3 regions of the Jeotgalibaca ciconiae genome follow, and region 3 is predicted to be linked to each of the others. Evidence: riboswitches for the same ligand, from Rfam matches in the RefSeq annotation. Region 3 holds a riboswitch; each other region holds the start of a gene.
The links. Region 3 has a riboswitch for thiamine pyrophosphate ahead of EJN90_RS13660 (3-oxoacyl-ACP reductase). Riboswitches for the same ligand answer to the same signal wherever they lie in the genome.
Positions count from the first base shown of each region.

Region 1 (6,433 bases), 170 kb from region 3:
TTCAACCTCACAGAATGTTAGCTATTAATCGTGGTGAAAAAACAGGTATTTTAAAAGTAGTTCTAGATGTCGACGTTAAAAAAATCTACGACTTCTTAAATAAGAATATGATTCAATCAAATGATAGTATAGCCACTGCTTATGTTAAACAAGCAACCGTAGATAGCTATGATCGTTTTATTGGTCCGGCTATTGAACGAGAAATTCGCAATGAACTCACGGAGGTTGCTGAAGAACAAGCAATTAATGTGTTTGGTGAAAATCTGCGTAATTTATTACTACAACCACCTATGAAAGGGAAAGTTGTGATGGGCTTTGACCCGGCTTACCGAACAGGCTGTAAATTAGCCATTGTAGATGAAACAGGGAAAGTACTTGCCAAAGATGTTATTTATCCACACAAACCTGCTTCAAGCAGTAAAAGGGAAGCTGCGGCTCCGCAATTACGAAAATTAATTGAAGACTATCAAGTAGAAATGGTCGCAATTGGAAACGGGACAGCAAGCCGAGAGTCGGAATTATTTGTTTCAGAACAAATCAAACAGCTGGAGCGCACGGTTTATTATGTAATTGTAAATGAGGCAGGAGCCTCTGTTTATTCAGCGAGCGACATTGCACGTCAAGAATTTCCTGATTTCCAGGTAGAAGAAAGAAGTGCGGTAAGCATCGCAAGACGTCTGCAAGATCCTTTAGCTGAATTGGTTAAGATTGATCCGAAATCGGTTGGAGTAGGGCAATACCAACATGACGTATCTCAAAAGCGTTTGACAGAACGACTCGATTTTGTAGTGGAAACAGCAGTAAACCAAGTAGGAGTAAATTTAAATACAGCAAGTGCACCCTTGCTGCAACATATATCTGGTCTAAACAAAACCATCGCGACAAATATTGTTTTATTTAGAGAAGAAAATGGAGCGTTCACTGGACGACCGCAATTGAAAAAAGTTCCTCGTTTGGGACCAAAAGCTTTCCAACAAGCAGCAGGATTCTTACGGATTATTGATGCAAAAAATATCTTAGATAATACCGATATTCATCCAGAGACTTATAAAGAAGCAAAACAAGTATTGGAATTAGCAGGATTAGGGTTAAAAGATGTTGGAACAGATAGAGCTCGCGAAGAGTTAGCTAATTTAAATAAATCATTCATTATGCAAGAAACTGGCTTAGGAAGAGAAACTCTCCAAGATATCATTGAAGGTTTAACCAAACCTGGTAGAGATTTACGTGAAGAGATTGCCCAACCGATTTTGCGACAAGATGTATTGTCGATGGAAGATTTAAAAGAAGGAATGGAATTAGAAGGAACAGTTCGGAATGTAGTAGATTTTGGAGCATTCGTTGACATTGGGGTAAAACAAGATGGCCTCGTTCATATTTCCAAATTAAGTAATAAATTTGTAAAACACCCATCAGATGTTGTGGGTGTAGGAGACATTGTTAAAGTTTGGATTGAAAGTGTTGATTTAAATAAAGGGCGTATTGCGTTAACAATGTTACCAGAGTAGAAAAGAAAGCTTCTCTTTGATTGAAAATAGAGAGAAGCTTTCTTTTTTAGCCGTCAATTTCATATTGCTCTTCAATGGAGTCTTCATATGTTTTTATATAAAATCCCTCTTCATTAGACCATTCTGCATAAACGATATCTTCAGTGGAAAGGTGATTTAATTTAGCGATTTCTTCATATAGCCATTTTATGTCTTTCCCGATGCTTATAAGTGTCTTTTTTTCAATAACACCTTCGTCAATCAGCAAGTAACTGAAGATAGGGTGTTGTTCATCTTTTTTCATGACTGAAACTTGTCCATTGATTTCCATGACCGCATATTGTACTTCTTTTAAAGAGAAACAATTTTGCGTTCGCAACATACTTCGTAATTGTTCCATTTCAATGTGGTTATCTTTTATTTCTTTCATATTCAATTCGCCATTGAAAATGAGCACGGAAGAGCGACCCTTCATTTTTCTGGTTAGGGAGTCTCTTCTTTGTAGAAGTGATTCCACTATATAAATAATGACTCCCCACACAAGAAATGCAAAGAGCATATGAAGAGCATGGATCTGATCATCGTAGATAGATTCTTCTACAATTCCTCCAAGAACAAAGGAGTAGATAATATCAAAGGGGGTTATTTCTGAAAGAGCTTTTTTGCCAATAGCTCGCATGACAATCATTAATGCAAAAAAACCGATAATTAACTTACTTGCGATACCAATAAACATAGCATTCCCTACCTTTCTCTATTAATTTAATTGTAAATTAAGATAAGAAGAAAAGCGAAGAAAATGGGGAAATCGTTTTATTTGGTCTCGATTTTATCTTTTGTTACACTATAAGTAGCAAATGAAAGGAGAAATCGTTAATGAGTAAAAAAATTGCAGTGTTACTTACTGATTTATTTGAAGATTCAGAATACACATCTCCTGCAGAAGAGTTGAAAAAAGCTGGCCATGAGTTAGTTACAATCGAAAAAGAAGCTGGAAATGTTGTAAAAGGAAAACAAGGTGATGCAGAAGTTACCATTGACAAAGGAATTGACGATACGAAACCGGAAGAATATGACGCACTCTTAATTCCTGGTGGGTTTTCACCGGACAAACTAAGGGCGGACGATCGCTTTCTAGAATTTGTACGACACTTTGATCAAGAGAAAAAACCTATCTTTACCATTTGTCACGGACCGCAGCTAATGATTAATGCAAAAATAGTTGAAGGGAAGAAAATGACATCTGTTAAGCAAGTCGGTATTGATTTAATAAATGCCGGTGCGAAATGGGAAGACAGCGAGCTTGTTATAGATGAAAGTGGTTTGATAACAAGTAGAACACCTGATGACTTGCCAGTTTTTAATAAAGCGATTGTAGAAGCGTTAGAAAAATAAACGTTAAGAAACTAAGAATCTTCAGCCATTTAAATGTGGTTGAAGATTCTTAGTTTGTTTGCTAAATTAAATGGAACAAGAAAGGGGAATATATGTGAACCAAAAAGAATTACAATCTTTGGTAGAAGATATTTCTTTAGAATTCTTCGAACAATCGTTTAACCATACAGCTTCTTTCAATAGACGCCTTCGTACAACTGGCGGAAGATATTTATTACAAACCCATCATTTGGAATTTAATCCACGAGTACTTCTCCAATATGGAATGGAAGAACTGATTGCTGTTATTAAACATGAACTATGTCATTATCATCTTCATATTATGGGGAAAGGTTACCGCCATCGTGACGGAGATTTTAAAGAATTATTGGCGAGAACAGGCGGCGCCCGCTATGTAAAAAACCTTCAAAATGAATCTGAAATACAAAAGAACAAAGTATATCTTTGTAAAAATTGCCAGCAAAAATACATAAGAAAAAGAAAGATTGATACAAAGAGGTATGTGTGTGGAAAATGTAAAGGAAAGCTGGGGCTGATTGGCAATGAATGAAAATGATGACTAGTCGGAAGAAAATACGATAAAATATAAGGAAATCACTTAGGAAAGTGGATAAAAAAAAGAGCCTCTCAAAAAGAGAAGTTCTAAAAATTTGTTATACCAATGCGGCCAAGAGGACTTGAACCTCCACGGGGTTGCCCCCACCAGCCCCTCAAGCTGGCGCGTCTGCCATTCCGCCATGACCGCGCAACAACTACTTTAGTATAGAACTGGAAATGATTTCTGTCAATACCGCTCAGCGAATATAAAGAATATTATAGCAGTTGTTTCCGATTTGAAAAAATCTGTTGATTTTCGAGGCTGTTTTTTAGAAAAGTTAGGATAAAAACACTACCAAGAATGGGAAATTGACAATGCCAAGATGTAAAAAAATAAGGATCTCAAACTAATTTATAGTTGAGAGTCCTTATTTTTATTTACGAGCAATCAATACCCAAGTTTTTTATTTATCGATGTATAAAGCTGTGGAGTTGTTCGGTAAATAATTACTAGGACGACGATTGTAAAGATTCCGGTAGCAAGAGCACTAGCTCCGTTCAGTACAATGGAGTAGAACCATGCACTCCACCCTTCAGGAGCGTATTGACCCCAGAAATAGTATCCGGCAATCGTGTGCCAAAAATAACGAGCAATTACTCCTACAATGGAAGCTATTGTAATGTACACAACAGAAAGACCCCAGTTCTTTTCTTTAATAGCAACTTGGGTTTTATTTGCCCATAAACCAGCAAAACCAGAAAAGCCAAAAGCAACAAAGTATTCAATGAATCCTTGAAGAGGGGTAAGGATGTCCGCATTTCCTACAAAGATATGCAAAACTCCCCATAGAAAGCTAGCCACGAGCCCAGGGCCAAATCCTCGACGTAAGCTGTATAAAATTAAAACAGGCTGGCCAACTGTTATAGAAAAACTTGGCCCTATATCCAACGGAACAAATGATAATGCCGTCGCCAACGCTGCCATAATGGTACCTTCAATCCAGATGTTTAAATTTTTTGACATAAAAAAATCTCCTCCTTTATTGTAGAATGGAACAGACCTACTACAAAGGAGAAGAATACATTACGTGTTCTTTACTCACACAATCCCTACGCTCGTATTAACGAAGTCAGGTTCGAAGGGTTAGAATTTTCATTCAGTCTCAGCCAGTAAAGGCACCCCTTTGTGATAAGTGTTCTATTCAGTTACCAATACTTTAGCATAAGCGGTTTCTCAATGCAACACTTTGAAGCAATCTGTATCAGTTTTTTTTGCTGGTTTCTTGATTTGGAGCTAGTTCAGCTTCGAATTTTTTCTTTCGTGCTGTATTTAAAATGGAATCAATCATACCCCCAATTAAAATACCTATTCCAAATCCGAGCGCCATATTATCTAAGAAATATCCAATCAGCATTCCGACGAACATTCCGATTATGGTGAAAAGAAAAGTATTTTCATAAGTTGCTTCTTGTTCCTCTTGCGAGATGATTTCCTTTTCCTTCCCTAAAGAATCATAAAGTTTCGGAGCTTTCACTTGTATATTTTTCCGTTGTATTTGCCTTCCTTTACGTTTTGCCATGTAAATGTAGTCCTTTCTTTGTAAGAATTCACATTTATCATAGCAGGAATATCATTTTTTGTGAATCTTTGTAAAAGGGATTATTTTTTAGGATCCACTTCAATATCATCCTCTTCATGAAAATCGTATTCGCCGTCTCCTTGCATTTCAAATGCATCATCTTGAGGAGAATAACCGATATCAAAATAGGCTTGGGAAATATCCATGCGAGGGAATCGGTTGTTCGAAACGCCATTAACAAGTAAAAATGGTTGTTTCAAGTCTGCTGTCAAACAACAATCAATCAGATGACACATATCCCGTTTAGATAAATGAGTCGCTAGCCCGTCTGCATCAGCAGTTCCTGGAGTGATGTCGCTGTCGAATCCGCCAATACGAATGCCGATAAATTCCTGCCCATACTTGTAAGAATGATAGCTTGCAAGAGCCTCCATGTAGACTTTTGAAACGCCATATAAGTCAGCTGGGTGAGGATAATCGGTTGTTTTCACTTGAACATTGGGAGGATACCCTCCAATAGCATGAACCGAGCTCGCGAAAATGACTCTCTTTACAGATGTATCTTCTTTAACAGCTTCTTTGAAAATATTGTGGGGAACTTTATAATTTAAATCTAAAAGTGAACCATAGAAGTCAGCATCAGGACGGGGATCGCCAGCTAAATGAATAACATAGTCGATTCCCTCGAATAATCCGTTTACATTTTCAGGATCAGTTAAATCAATTTCTTTTATCTCAGTTCCTTCTTTTAAAAAATCAAAAAAATCAGAAAAATCTACATCCACTAATGTGAGGGAATGATTTTTCTTTAAATGTTCTGTTAAGACTGTTCCTATATTTCCAGAAGCACCCGTAATTAAAATGTTTGACATATTGAACCCTCCTTATATTTTTCACTTAAAGTAAAGGTATGCTTCTTTTTAATAAAAGTCAAAAGATAACATTTGGGAATAATCGAATGAAACTAAGGAAAGTAATGTTAGAATACGCTATACTGAAAATGAAAAGAAACAGACCATGAAAGGAGATGATTCGATGCCTGAAATGGATTATGAATTATATATGGACACTGCTGTACTTGCAGGGAAAATCATGCTAGAAAGCAACGCAGAAACCTATCGAGTTGAAGAGACCGTCACTCGGATTTTGAAAAAAACAAATTTAGAGATGATTGATGCAATCGCGATTACGACGGGACTGATTGCAACGTTGGATAGTCCGAATATGGATGCCATTACAGTTGTGAAACGTATATCGAACCGTACCACAAATCTGAATAAGATAACGAAAGTTAATGATGTTTCTCGAAGGTTTACTGAAGGGATTATTACGATACAAGAAGCCTATTCATTCTTACAGAATATCGATGAAATTCAATACGATGCTTTTCGAAAAAACTTGGCGATATTTAGCTTTATTCAGATGATTTTAATT
Region 1 is NZ_CP034465.1:141,051-147,483, reverse strand. It holds gene EJN90_RS00745 (Tex family protein) at 1-1,508, shown strand, start outside; gene EJN90_RS00740 (DUF421 domain-containing protein) at 1,555-2,223, opposite strand; gene EJN90_RS00735 (type 1 glutamine amidotransferase domain-containing protein) at 2,364-2,882, shown strand; gene EJN90_RS00730 (SprT family protein) at 2,977-3,432, shown strand; tRNA gene EJN90_RS00725 (tRNA-Leu) at 3,545-3,627, opposite strand; gene thiT (energy-coupled thiamine transporter ThiT) at 3,868-4,443, opposite strand; TPP riboswitch at 4,510-4,613, opposite strand; gene EJN90_RS00715 (hypothetical protein) at 4,682-4,999, opposite strand; gene EJN90_RS00710 (NAD-dependent epimerase/dehydratase family protein) at 5,080-5,871, opposite strand; gene EJN90_RS00705 (threonine/serine exporter family protein) at 6,035-6,433, shown strand, end outside.
Region 1: it holds a riboswitch for thiamine pyrophosphate, as region 3 does, so the genes downstream of both, thiT (energy-coupled thiamine transporter ThiT) here and EJN90_RS13660 (3-oxoacyl-ACP reductase) in region 3, are expected to answer to the same signal.

Region 2 (6,433 bases), 1.3 Mb from region 3:
GGGGAGACACCAGAGGGTTCAGAAGACCCAGAAGGTTCAGATCCAATCGAAGAAGATGAAGCAGGACAACCAACTGACTCTACTGACTCGACGGAACAACCAGATGAAACGAATTCAGAAGAAACGAATGAAATAACTGATAAGAATACCGCAAAAGAACAAGATGACCAAATGGAAGAAGCAAAAAATGAAAAACTTCCATACGCAGGTTTGGCTCAAAGCCCATTGAAAGCAATTGGCTTGGCATTCCTAGTAATTGGACTGGGTACTTTATTCTTCACCCAAAAAAGAAAAGCACAAGAATAACTTAACAGCAAAAAAGATGAAGGACTCTTAAGCGGAGTGCTTCATCTTTTTATTATAGACTAGAGTATTATGAGTTCTGCTTTCTATGTCGAGCTGCCAAGGCGGACTTATCCGCTTCTCTAATTAAGCCAAAATCGCATGTAAATCTTGTAGATGCTCTATTTGATAGGTCGGTTCAATGGACGACGGATTCGGTTTTTTATGAGGATTGAACCAGCATGAATCAATCCCGGCAATGTTTCCACCTTTAATGTCAGAAGTAAGTGAGTCTCCTATGATTAAAGCATCATTCAGCGAAAATTGAGGAATGCGGTGAAAGACATAATCAAAGTACTCTTGCATTGGTTTTTGAAAACCAGTGTCTTCTGATACAAACACCTTTTTAAAATAAGGTAATAAACCAGAGTCTGTTAAGCGGCGTTTTTGAGTTTTTGAAACACCATTTGTTACTGCATAGAGCTCATGCGTGTGTTTTAATTGATCCAGAATTTTAATGCTTCCATCAATAAGAAAATGCCCTTCTTCAAGTGCAGCACGGAATTCCTTATCCATTTCGCTGCCAATGACATCTTTTTGATACAAGTTGAAAAAATCTTCAAAACGTTTCCCAAGTAAAATATTTCGCTCAATCTGTCCTTTTTCAAATTGTTCCCAGAGACCAAGATTTATTTCCGAATATTTGAGAATCGCGTCCTCAGATGGTTCCACATCCATTTTTTCTAATAATTTTGTAAACGCATATTTTTCAGCTGCTTTAAAGTCAAGCAGGGTATCATCTATGTCAAAAAGCAAAGTTTTATATTTCATATGTACCTCCCGAATTTTCTATGAAGCATTTTCTCTATTCTATCATCAAACTGTCCTTTTGTTGTGGTATTATTTTAATTAGAAATGAAAATCGGTGCAGCTATTCAAAAAAGGGATCTTCTGAGATCCGTTCAAGCATGTATAAGTAAGGCGGAGGATGTAATGAAATCTCGTAAATGGATAAATGTTTTTGCAATTTTGTTGATTATAGTGGGAGTAGTTTTTCTAATGAGGGGATATTTCGAAAGCTTTTTAATAAAAAAAATGACGAATGATAATCAATTCACCTCAGTGACTGTTGAAGAAGTCCAAAAGAATGAAGAAGTAGAAGGAGAGTTTGATTTTGATCAAACTACTAACTTAAATTTCGAACATATACTTGCGGGATATCAATCGAGAGATAATCTACCGGTGATCGGCGGTTTAGGAATTCCATCGATTCAACTTCAATTACCGATTTTAAAAGGTCTTTCGGAAAGCAATCTTGTGGCGGGAGTAGGAACTATGACTCCTGACCAAAAGATGGGAACAGGAAATTATTCTTTAGCCGGACATAATTATGCACGAACAGGTATTTTATTTAGCGATATTCCCAATACATCCATAGGAGATTTAGTGTACATAACTGATTTGAAAAAAGTTTATGTATATGAAATGAATTATTTGAAAATGGTAACACCTGATCGGGTAGATTTAATAGAAGAAATTCCTGATAGAAAAATGATTACATTGATTACTTGCAGCCTTGATTTAACCATGCGATGGGTTAGCCAAGGAGACTTAGTAGAAGAAGTGGCGATTGAAAATGCGACAGATGAAATGATTGCTGCATTGGGAATGGATTCTTAAAAATAGAAAAAATCGTCGAAGGAAATAGTATTCCTTCGACGATTTTTTGTTACGGATTTCCTTTTTTGGGGTTTATCAGACAAAAGCATCCATTAATATGTGCACTTTCCTTGATAAAAACAGCTTATCAGCTAAAGTCTCGGTTCTTACAGCCTTCTTTCCTTGATAACGAACATATATCAAGGAAAGTTTGTATTTAAATGCTCGGTTTTCCCTGATAAAATCTAGGATTCTTCAAATATAATAAACTGGCCTTATCTGATGAATTGTTCTTTCAATTCTTGAGCTGCTAGAGACACATCGGGACGACTTACAATTGCTGAAACAACGGCTATCCCTTTAATTGGAATATTTTGTAAAGCGGGAATTGTTTTTTTATCGATTCCGCCAATTGCTACAACGGGAATGGGTACTGCCTCACAAATTTCTTGTAGTTCTTCTAACGAAGTATACTGAGCATCGTTTTTGGTATTGGTAGGAAATATAGCCCCTACACCTAGATAATCTGCGCCCATTTCTACAGCAGTTAATGCTTCTTCCAAATTGCTAGCCGACACGCCCATGATTTTTTCAGGACCAATCAGCTGTCGTACGACATCGGCCGGGAGATCACTTTGGCCGACATGGACCCCATCTGCATCAGCAGAAAGAGCGATGTCGACTCGGTCATTGATAATGAAAGGAACACCTAATTCAGAAGTGACTTTCCGTACCCTAACGGCTACATCATAAAAGTCACCAGAAGAAAGTTCTTTTTCACGTAGTTGAACAATGGTACATCCACCTAAAATGGCTTGTTTAACGGACTCCTCAACTGTCTCGGAAGACATCGCTTGTTGGTTTGTTATGACATATAAACTGTAATCAATATTAGATTTCATAAAACAGTGCTCTCCTTGTTAACATTTCCTCATTCATTTTACTGATTGCGTCTTGCAACGATACTCGGAAGCTGCCATTTCCTACTTCCCCAGCTTTCTCAAAAGAAAGTTCGCCTGCAACTCCCATGGTTACTAAAGCTGTAACAGTTGCTTCAAATGTTTTTTCGGCTGCTGCACCACAGTAAGAGCCAATAAGAGAAGAACACATGCAACCTGTTCCAGTAAGCTGGGATAACATGGAATGACCATTTTCGATAGCGACGGTTCGATTACCATCTGAGACAAAGTCAACTTTCCCAGTAATTGCTACAATACAATCCAGTCGAATAGCTAAATCCTGAGCTATTTTTTGAGCATCTGTAGAATTTGTCCAATCATTTTCTGAAGCATCGACTCCTTTTGTTTCCGAATCTAAGCCAGCTAGGAATTTAATCTCGGAAATATTTCCACGAAGAACATTAACTTTTATTTCTTTTAGAAGTTTAGCGGCCGTTTCATTCCGAAAAGAAGAAGCGCCTGCACCTACTGGATCCAGGATAACGGGAATACCTATTTTATTTGCCATTTTTCCGGATTCAATCATGGATGCTACGGTCCTTTTATTGAGGGTTCCCATGTTCAACACTAATCCTGAAGCGATTTGAGTAATTTCTGCGGCTTCTTCTAAAGCATCAGCCATGATGGGAGATGCTCCAATCGCAAGTGTAATATTGGCACAATCGTTTACTGTCACGTAATTGGTTATGTGATGAACCAATGGACTTTGTTCCCGTACTTGATTAATTAGTTGCATATATTTTTCTACCATTATAGTGCCTCCTGTAATCCATTTTTATATACATCATAGAAATGATGGGTTGGACCATTACCTTTTCCAATGTCCAAAGAATGAGTAATGGCAGTAGTGATATACGCTTTTGCTTGCTCAACGGCTTTTTGGACAGGCAGGCCATTGGCAAGGTTGGCCGCAATCGCCGAAGAGTAAGTACAACCTGTCCCGTGAGTGTTTTTTGTTTGAATTCTTGGTGAACTGAAATAGTAAAAATCAGTACCATCAAATAGAATATCAGTCGCTTCGTTTGTATTTTCGCTGTGTCCGCCTTTCATTAATACAGATTGACATCCCATTTCGTGAATAATTTCGGCAGCTTTTTTGATATCTTCTTCATTGCGGATTTCAAAACCCGCCATTTTTTCTGCTTCAGGAATATTAGGAGTCACCATATCTGCTAGTGGGATTACATCGGCAATCAATGTATCGATGGAATCTGGATCCATTAATGCAGCCCCGTTTTTAGCATACATAACAGGATCGATGACGATATTCGACGGCTGCCATTCTTTTAATTTTTTCGCAACTGCCAGCATGCCTTCTCGACAAGCCAGCATCCCAATTTTAACTGCTTCGGGCGGAAGGTCTTCAAATACAGCCTCAATCTGTTTCTCAATGATGTCTGGTTTTACATCTTGTGTTTCAATTACACGAAAGGTGTTCTCAGCAACCACTGAGGTAATGACAGACATTCCAAAAACGCCATGCGCAGAGAACGTTTTTAAATCAGCCTGAATACCAGCTCCTCCGCTACAATCTGATCCAGCAATACTTAATACTTTCTTCATGATATAACCTCCGATATTTTTTGGTCATATACGCAAAAGGAGCGCTTTCTGAAAGAAAGCACCCCTAATAATCCCTTGGATGACTTGCTTCCCTACGTCGGTCTTAACCAACAGGTTCAAAGGGTCAGGTTTTAACCTTCTCAACGCCGAAACGTCCCCCCGCAACATACTCGATTCAATTGTTGTATAAAAATAGAAAAAGTCTTCCCTAAAAAAGGAAGACTTCAAACAATATCGTAGTTTGACTGCTCCCTACGTCGGTCTTAACCAACAGGTTCAAAGGGTCAGGTTTTAACCTTCTCAACGCTAAGCGTCCCCCTGCATATATTATCTACATAGTAACGTACTCTATTGCTTTTATCAATCGGCTTATTGATTCTTTAAGCGAAAGGGTAGTAAGCAAGAGATAATAAGGCTTTATAAACGTTTAAATTTTTGAGTAAAAGCTTGGTAAAGAAGAATTCCAACAGTTGCTCCAGAACTATCAATCAGGACATCTTGTAAACTTGGGCCGCGGCCAGGTACAAAAGATTGATGAAATTCATCACTCATAGCGTAAAGTGCACAAATAAGTAAAGAAAAACCAAATTGTTTTATGCCGGACACTCCATTTAGACGTAAGGCATTAGATGTTAAGATTCCAAGAATGAGATACACACTAAAATGGGCGCCTTTACGAATCAGGAGATGAAGAAAGGACTGATTAACTTCGATAGTAGGTAAGAGAAAATTTATGACTTTCATGATAAAAATTAAAATACTTCCGCTCAAATTTCCAGAATCGGTAGCTTGTTGAGCAGAAAAAGAAAAAATTACTGCCATCCAAGCAATAACCATTCCCCAGCTAAACCATTTTTTCAGTTGCATTATGATTACTCCTTTAGAAACTGTCATCTCTCCTATTATATATCATGTTATAATGGAAGAGTAGAATATTGGAAAGGAAAGTGAATGCAAAATGATATCCTATAAAGAAGCAAAAACAATGGAAGAAGTACAAAGTTTTATAAAGAACCATCATTTTGCGCTTGTTTATATTTCCCGTATTAATTGTAGTGTCTGCCATGCCGTGCTTCCGCAAGTGCAAAATCTTTTAGCAGATTTTCCTGAAATTCAAATGATAAAAGCAGACGCTGATCAAATTCCTACTGTAGCCGGTGAATTCAGTGTATTTACGGTCCCTGCTATCCTTCTTTTCGTAAATGGAAAAGAAATGATACGCAAAGCTCGTTTTGTAGTTATGGGTGAATTAGAACATCAATTAAGACAAATCGTTACAAATTATTAAAATAAGTGGAGGATTTATGACAAAGAAATATTTAGTTGCGAAAACATTTAAGAAGAAAGGCAGTGCAGCGATTTTATTGGAGCAGGTATCGGATTTTCTATCCTATATTCCTGAACTAGAAGGAATGTTTAAGCGAAATGCCGAATTTCTGATTATAAGCAAAGAAGATGAGTTAGAGTTGGATGAGGCATGGCCAGAATACGCACCTTTTCAGCTAGAAGAAAATAAACAGGATTTTGAAAAAGCTTTAAAAGAAAAAACGAGCCGGGAGAAAAAGTGAATGAAGCAATCGATTGTTTTAGCCAGCCAATCTCCGCGCCGCAAAGAATGGTTATCACTTTGTGTCAGCGATTTTTCTGTTATTTCAGCGGATATTGATGAAAAGTCCATCGAGAAGCAAATACTAAAAACGAACAACGAAGAGCCTTTTCTTCTAACTGCAAGTCGTTTAGTAGAAATGTTGGCAGCTGAGAAAGCCCGTGTAATTTTCAAAAAACAACCGATGAGTATTGTCATTGGAGCCGATACAGTGGTCGTGCATGAAAACCGTATTTTAGGTAAACCTCTCGATGAATCACAAGCATATGAAATGCTTCGTTCCTACGCAGGGAAAACTCATTCCGTTGTTACGGGAGTGAGTATCAAAAACTCGGAAAAGGAAATAACTTTTTCAGTCGAAAGC
Region 2 is NZ_CP034465.1:1,578,616-1,585,048, forward strand. It holds gene EJN90_RS07475 (bacterial Ig-like domain-containing protein) at 1-306, shown strand, start outside; gene EJN90_RS07480 (YjjG family noncanonical pyrimidine nucleotidase) at 430-1,113, opposite strand; gene EJN90_RS07485 (class A sortase) at 1,276-1,962, shown strand; gene thiE (thiamine phosphate synthase) at 2,217-2,843, opposite strand; gene thiM (hydroxyethylthiazole kinase) at 2,833-3,651, opposite strand; gene thiD (bifunctional hydroxymethylpyrimidine kinase/phosphomethylpyrimidine kinase) at 3,651-4,463, opposite strand; TPP riboswitch at 4,535-4,634, opposite strand; TPP riboswitch at 4,696-4,793, opposite strand; gene EJN90_RS07505 (VanZ family protein) at 4,881-5,330, opposite strand; gene EJN90_RS07510 (thioredoxin family protein) at 5,449-5,751, shown strand; gene EJN90_RS07515 (DUF6718 family protein) at 5,768-6,031, shown strand; gene EJN90_RS07520 (Maf family protein) at 6,032-6,433, shown strand, end outside.
Region 2: it holds a riboswitch for thiamine pyrophosphate, as region 3 does, so the genes downstream of both, thiD (bifunctional hydroxymethylpyrimidine kinase/phosphomethylpyrimidine kinase) here and EJN90_RS13660 (3-oxoacyl-ACP reductase) in region 3, are expected to answer to the same signal.

Region 3 (6,433 bases):
TTCTTCATTCTGGTAATTCAGTGTAAAACTCCCAGCAGAAGCATGGCCATGCGAACTGCCATGCAAACCATTAAATAGTGTGAAATAAACACTTTCTTTTTTAAGAGCACTAAAGCCGCTTTTTTCCCCACGAAACAAAGCGGGCAGTTCAATTTGGCTTCTCTTATGATCCGTGTACAAAGCTCCCAAAAATAATGCAGAAGAACTGCTGCCATTTTGCGGAAGAAATCCCATTTCCCGATAAATATTATATATATAGGTAAAATCTACATAATCACTATCATGTAAAGGGCTCAAATAATCATCCGAACTAGCCATATAGTAAGAAGATTTCATCGGTTGTTCCAATTTAGCTCGAAGATTAATTGGTAAAGTTCTCTTTAAACATTCAGAAACTTGTAGAATATAAGCAAGGCTTGAAATCACTTCATGATGATATAGTGGACTTTGTTCCCAGTGAACGCCATCCGAATAAAATTGAAGATCAATTTGATTTTCTAACTGCACCCATACCCAATCCATGAGACTGCTTTTTATCTTCTCAGGGAAGAATAAGTCGTATACTGCAATTCCGCTCAATGCCAAGACACCCCAGTTGCTTAAACGATACTTATCAATATAGGAGTTCTTTAAAAATTGAATATGAATCATCATTGATTCATCAATTAATTCCAACTCTTCATTTGTTAGTTTTTCTATAGGTAAATACGTGAGACTTTTCAACCAATTCATTAATCGAATACCTGAATCAATCGGTCTCCATGAATTATTATTTGATGCATTCGGAACTCCATTTTCTTTGATAAATAAGGATAGTAATTGTTTCCATTTTTTAAAGTATATTGATTTTTGAGTTAAAGCATACGTAATGGCTAAATCTACCATAAACCCTTGGCGGTTCAACATATAAGTCCATTCCACATCATCTTCTGGATAATCATTCCATTTATATTTTGAGATTGAATAGGGAATATTACAAGCTTCCATATCGAGAGCATCTGAAAAAATAATTTGATCATTCATTAAATAATCAACTCTTTCCTTTATGTTCTCAATCTCTTTTAAGTTGGATCGATAAGAATTCCTTATCCAATCTTTACTAAAAAAACATTTTTTATAATGAATAATCTGTAAAATATCCACAATAAAATCACTCCTTACATTTTTGGAAGAATTTACTTAAAGGGTTATAACGTTAAGTTTCGTTAAAAAAATAGTATTTTCTACTCTGTAGTTATTTGAATGGAATAGTAATGGGGATCAATGAAGCTCCTAGTATATTCTAATATTTCTCCATTTAAACTAGTCGTAATTTTTTGAATATCAAAAAAAACAAGGTCTTCCTCTTCTCTTGTTTGCTCCTTCAAATAATTCTCTACAATTTTCAGTTCTTTGGATGTCGGCTCGAAACGCACGATATTAACCGACATCTCGGCATGAATATTATAATTCCCAGATATTTCTTTCGTCACGCTCGCACCATGTTTAATATTTTCAATTCCTGTTTCAGGTATTTTCCTTTCTAATAAATAACGATTTTGAATCTTCCATGGTATGTCGTTGACATAGGCAACTTGAATGATTTTAATGATATTCTCTTCTCCTTGTAAATCTCCGAGTTTTTTTGCAATCTCCTTATCTTTAAATGATTCACTGATATGTGTTTCGGTACGTTCAACCACTTTCCCTTTCATGGAAGATACAGGCGAAGTTTCGCTAAATAGCACTTTACGGTTTATTAAGTTTCTACGGACAAAAGTTCCATATCCTTGACGACGAATTAAATAACCCTCGCTTACTAAGTTATTCAACGCCTTGACTACAGTGGTATTACTAACATTGTATTTCTTTTTTAAATCTGCTTCTGAATAAATTTTATCTCCTGGTAAAAAAACACCCTCATTAATCTCTTTGATAATATCTTCTTTTATCATCTGATACTTTGACACCATAGTTACTCTCCTCATCTATTTCTTTTTTTAAAAATAAAGAGTTTGATATTCATTGTCGGACTTTTCAGACTCTTGGAAATGGTTTCATAATAAATACCTAATATTATTTTACATTATTTGGAATATTTTGCTAGTTAGAATATAACAAAACATCAATGTAAAGAAAAAAACCCAGATTAACGAAATCTGAGTTTCTTCTACTTATCTTAAAAAGATCTTTAAGTCGATATTGAACGAGAAGTGAGCTTTATTATTTCATCTTAACTCCAAGAACCCATTCAGACGATAAAGTTTTCGCTCTCAATTCATCGTCAGTCCACCATCAACGGTTATGTTCTGTCCAGTAATCGCGCGTGCTGCTTCGGTTCCTAAGAATCCTACCACTTCTGCGACATCTTCTGGAGCAGTAACCTTCTGTAAAGGAGACGAATCAGCAATTAACTGAAAGACTTCAGGAGTCGTGACTTTACTTGCATCTGTTGTCTGTAAGAGCCCACCTGAAACCATATTGACTGTAATGCCCAGGGAACCTAGTTCTTTTGCCATGTTTCTAGTAAAACCTAAAAGAGCAGCTTTAGCTGTTGTATATTGATGATAAGGAACGACTGGATTTTGGAATAAGTTTGTTCCAATATTAATGATTCTTCCATATTGATTTTCTTTCATAGATGGCAATACAGCCTGAACAGTATTTAAGGAAGACTTAATCGAACCTTCAAATTGTTCCGTATAGTTTTCCCAAGTCAATTCTTCTACCTTTTTTTGGGTAACTGGATTAAATTCGAAATTTATCAATGCGTTATTAACCACCACATCAATTCTCCCAAATCTCGCAATTGCTTTTTCAACCATAGTTTTTACTTGTTTTTTATCACGGACATCAGCTCGGATCGCGATTGCTTTATCTTCCCCAATCTCTTTGACAACTTTTTTTGCTTTTTCTTCACTATTGAAATAATTGATAACAACAAAGTACCCTTTCCGCCCGAAATTCTTTGCAATTTCACTTCCTAACCCTCTGCTCGCTCCTGTTACAAGTACAACTCGATTATCTGACATTCTTCTTCCCCCTTATGATTGATTGAAAAAGTATCCATCAAACAAAAAACTCCTTACACCATAGCGGGATAAAGAGTTAGAGTTTACAAAAACACGCACGAACAAAAAGAGTTTCTGTAAATTCCACTTCCCTACGCTGGTGTTAACTAGATCAGGTTCTAAGGGTCAAGGCAGACAGCCTCTCTCAGCATAACGCACCCCTAGTGGATAACTTATTCAATTAGATTTAAAAATACCATACATAATCAGTGTGGTCAAACAAGTAAAGAATGAAGCTGCTAGTTGTTTATATTCAATTTTCAATTGTCCCATAGAAAAAAGGCTTGACCTTTTCGAATAAATACAATAAAAATACAGAAACGAATACACCCAGTAAGAATCTTATGATCCCATAAGAAGGTGTAATTGCGTCAGCATTCTCAAAACTATGATTGAATATTTCAATAGGAATCAAGTGAATGAAAAAAATCGCTTGGCTGTATCGTCCAAGCTGTCCGAACCGACTTCTTTTATATACAGAAAATAGTAAAGGAAAACCAAAAAATAGCAAGGGGCTTAAGAACATGAGAAAATTCTTGTCCCTTCCTTGATTCAAATAAATGAGCCGTCCTTCTATGCACAACAATACAAATGTAAAGAATAATCCAATAAACATCTTTTTTCTATTTGCTAGCAAGAATTCTTTCTTATCAGAAATAAAAAAACCTATTAAAACAAATATAGAACTATAAAAAAGGCCATTTCTTGTAGTCAAAAAGATAGAAAAATAAGTGTCTAAAATTTTGGAAAGTAATGGGTGTGTAATAAAAGAAGAATACGTTTCAGCGGCTCCCACTATATACAATGAGCCAAACAAAATAAAAGATTTCATATAACCGAATCTCTTTATCAGCTTCGAGACCACAAACAATGAGAATAGGAGAGCTGGAAAATACCAGAGATGATAAAAAATACCCGTATAAGTCAGTCCAAGTATGAATGCAATTGGATATAATATGAGCGGTAAGTTGATTTGCTCATTCATGAACTGAATTCCTAGAGGTAAATAAATAATAGACCAAATAAGATAGATCTTGATGACTTTTTTAAGCCACAACTTCTTCTCCTCAACTGACCTAGCTCTGTAGAAGAACGCATTGTTCACAAGAAAGAATGGTACCGCTATTCTACATAAAATGCTTTTTATCATAAAGTGGAGGCCAGATATATCAGTTACTGTTCCACAATGAATAAGCACAACCAGTAATGAACTAATAAATTGTGCAAGATATAAATAACGGTACTCGTTTTTTCTTATCATTTTTCAGCTGTCCTCCATCTCAGTATTGAAAAATGATTAAATAATCATTCACTTATTCTAGCCCTTTGGATTCCCATTCCAACATGGTGATTTTTCTCCAATGTCCACTGGTTCCGTTCCAGCTCCATCAATCACTCCAACTGCCATTGATCCCTTTATCAATATCATCCATATGAACAGATTCGGCTAATATCTTTTGTGTGTTCTGAAGTTGCTCTACTAATGGAAAGATTCATATCTCACGCATCCAAATTGCCTTCATCCATTCACTAGCCTACTAGAAAAAGTTAAATCTATCAATGAATTCTTCTAGTAAAAATGAATCAATACAAATGAAAAACGCCACTACCTATATGGTGTGACGTTATACTTATAAAAATATACTGATTTTATTATGCAAGTCCATCCCATCCTTGACTAGCCATAAAATCCAGATTCTCTTTTTGCCATCCCATTCCCATCATCTGAGCGTTCAGCATTTTTCGATTACATTTAAATTTCAATCGAGTAGGCTCTCCTACTAACTCTATAGTAATAATATACTGCAATATTCCTTTCCGGACCTTAAATGATTGAATATCAGAATATGGAATCACTGCATACTCTCCTGTCAAGCTTCCACCCATATTGAGGTCAAGCAAAAGTAGTTGGTCTCCAGCAAACACTACAATGAAATATTCCATAGCCAAAACAGACAAATTGCCATAAGCTAGCGATGCCATCAAACTCGCATCCGTATACCCATAAATATAATTATGATTGATTCTAATATCAGAATTAATTTCTTTGATGAAAGATTCTATGTTTTCTTCCCATGTCTCTGCATTCATCCATCTCTCTCCTTCTCAAATCGACCCTGTGTTATTGACCTAAAATAAATATAACGTAAAAGCGCTCGATTTAATAATGATAACTGAATTTCTATCCCTTATTATTAAATAAAAGTCCCTATCAAACAATAAAAAAAGCTAGAATCCTTTTAGTTAAGAATTCTAGCTTTTCGATTGATTATTTTGTCAAATCTATTTTTTTGCTTATCCCATACATAATGAGTCCTCCGATTGCCATAGAAAAGAGCTCTCCCAAACCAACACTAATCCAGGTAATAAAAAATGGTAAATCATTGACGATGGCTAGTTGGCCTGCAACGGTAAACATTGAAAAGGCAAATATAAATGCTGTTAGCACGAACTTTATCGGTGTACTTTTAATATTTTTCGTAATAGATAGTGTGATCTTCAATACTAAAAAGGTCGAGATACTGCCTACTAATACATCAATGATTCCTAGTGGCGAGTTCATATTCGCAATTGCTACGCCAAGAGTTACTGCCCAAATATATCTTTTATTAAATAAAGGCATATAATTGAACATTTCTGACAAACGAAGTTGAACACTTCCGAAACTAATGACAGATAATGCAGTGGTAATAACAATGTAAAGAGCCGTAATCAATGCTACTTTCGTTAGTTCAGTTGCACGAATCTTCGCAACCATCTTTTTTTCGCTTTTTAACATAATAATCTCCTTTGCAAGGTTCTACCTTGGTAATAACTACGGCCAAAGGATGGGACATACTGCCCTACGAAGTGCCGTAGTGTGGCTATGCCACTATTTTATTTTCTTATTTAATAATCCAACCGCCATCGATTGGAATAATATCTCCTTGAAGATAACTTGCTTGTTGACTTGCTAAAAATAAGGTGAGAGAAGCTACTTCTTCTGGCTTTGCCCAACGCTTAGCTGGTGTTTCTTCGGCCACTTTCTTTGCTATGGCACCGTCGCCTGCAAAATCTGCCGCATTCATCGGCGTATCAATTGCTCCTGGCGCAATCCCATTCACTCGAATTCCTTTGTCCGCATAATCAAGAGCTAATTGTTTAATAAAACCAACAATCGCATGCTTACTCATGGTATAACCGATGCCACCACCGCCAGCCACCATGCCCGCTATGGAGGTCATGGGGATTACCACACCACTTTTATTTGCTAACATTTGTGGCAGGACTATTTTTGTAAGTATGAAAAAGCTTTTTACATTGACTTCAAAGATTTTGTCAAACAATTCTTCCGATGTTTCCAGCAATGGGCGATAGCCGTCTAAAATCCCTGCCGTATTCAG
Region 3 is NZ_CP034465.1:2,916,996-2,923,428, forward strand. It holds gene EJN90_RS13650 (heparinase II/III family protein) at 1-1,143, opposite strand, end outside; gene EJN90_RS13655 (GntR family transcriptional regulator) at 1,224-1,952, opposite strand; gene EJN90_RS13660 (3-oxoacyl-ACP reductase) at 2,253-3,011, opposite strand; TPP riboswitch at 3,123-3,223, opposite strand; gene EJN90_RS13665 (acyltransferase family protein) at 3,304-4,311, opposite strand; gene EJN90_RS13670 (hypothetical protein) at 4,704-5,141, opposite strand; gene EJN90_RS13675 (QueT transporter family protein) at 5,320-5,829, opposite strand; gene EJN90_RS13680 (3-oxoacyl-ACP reductase) at 5,936-6,433, opposite strand, start outside.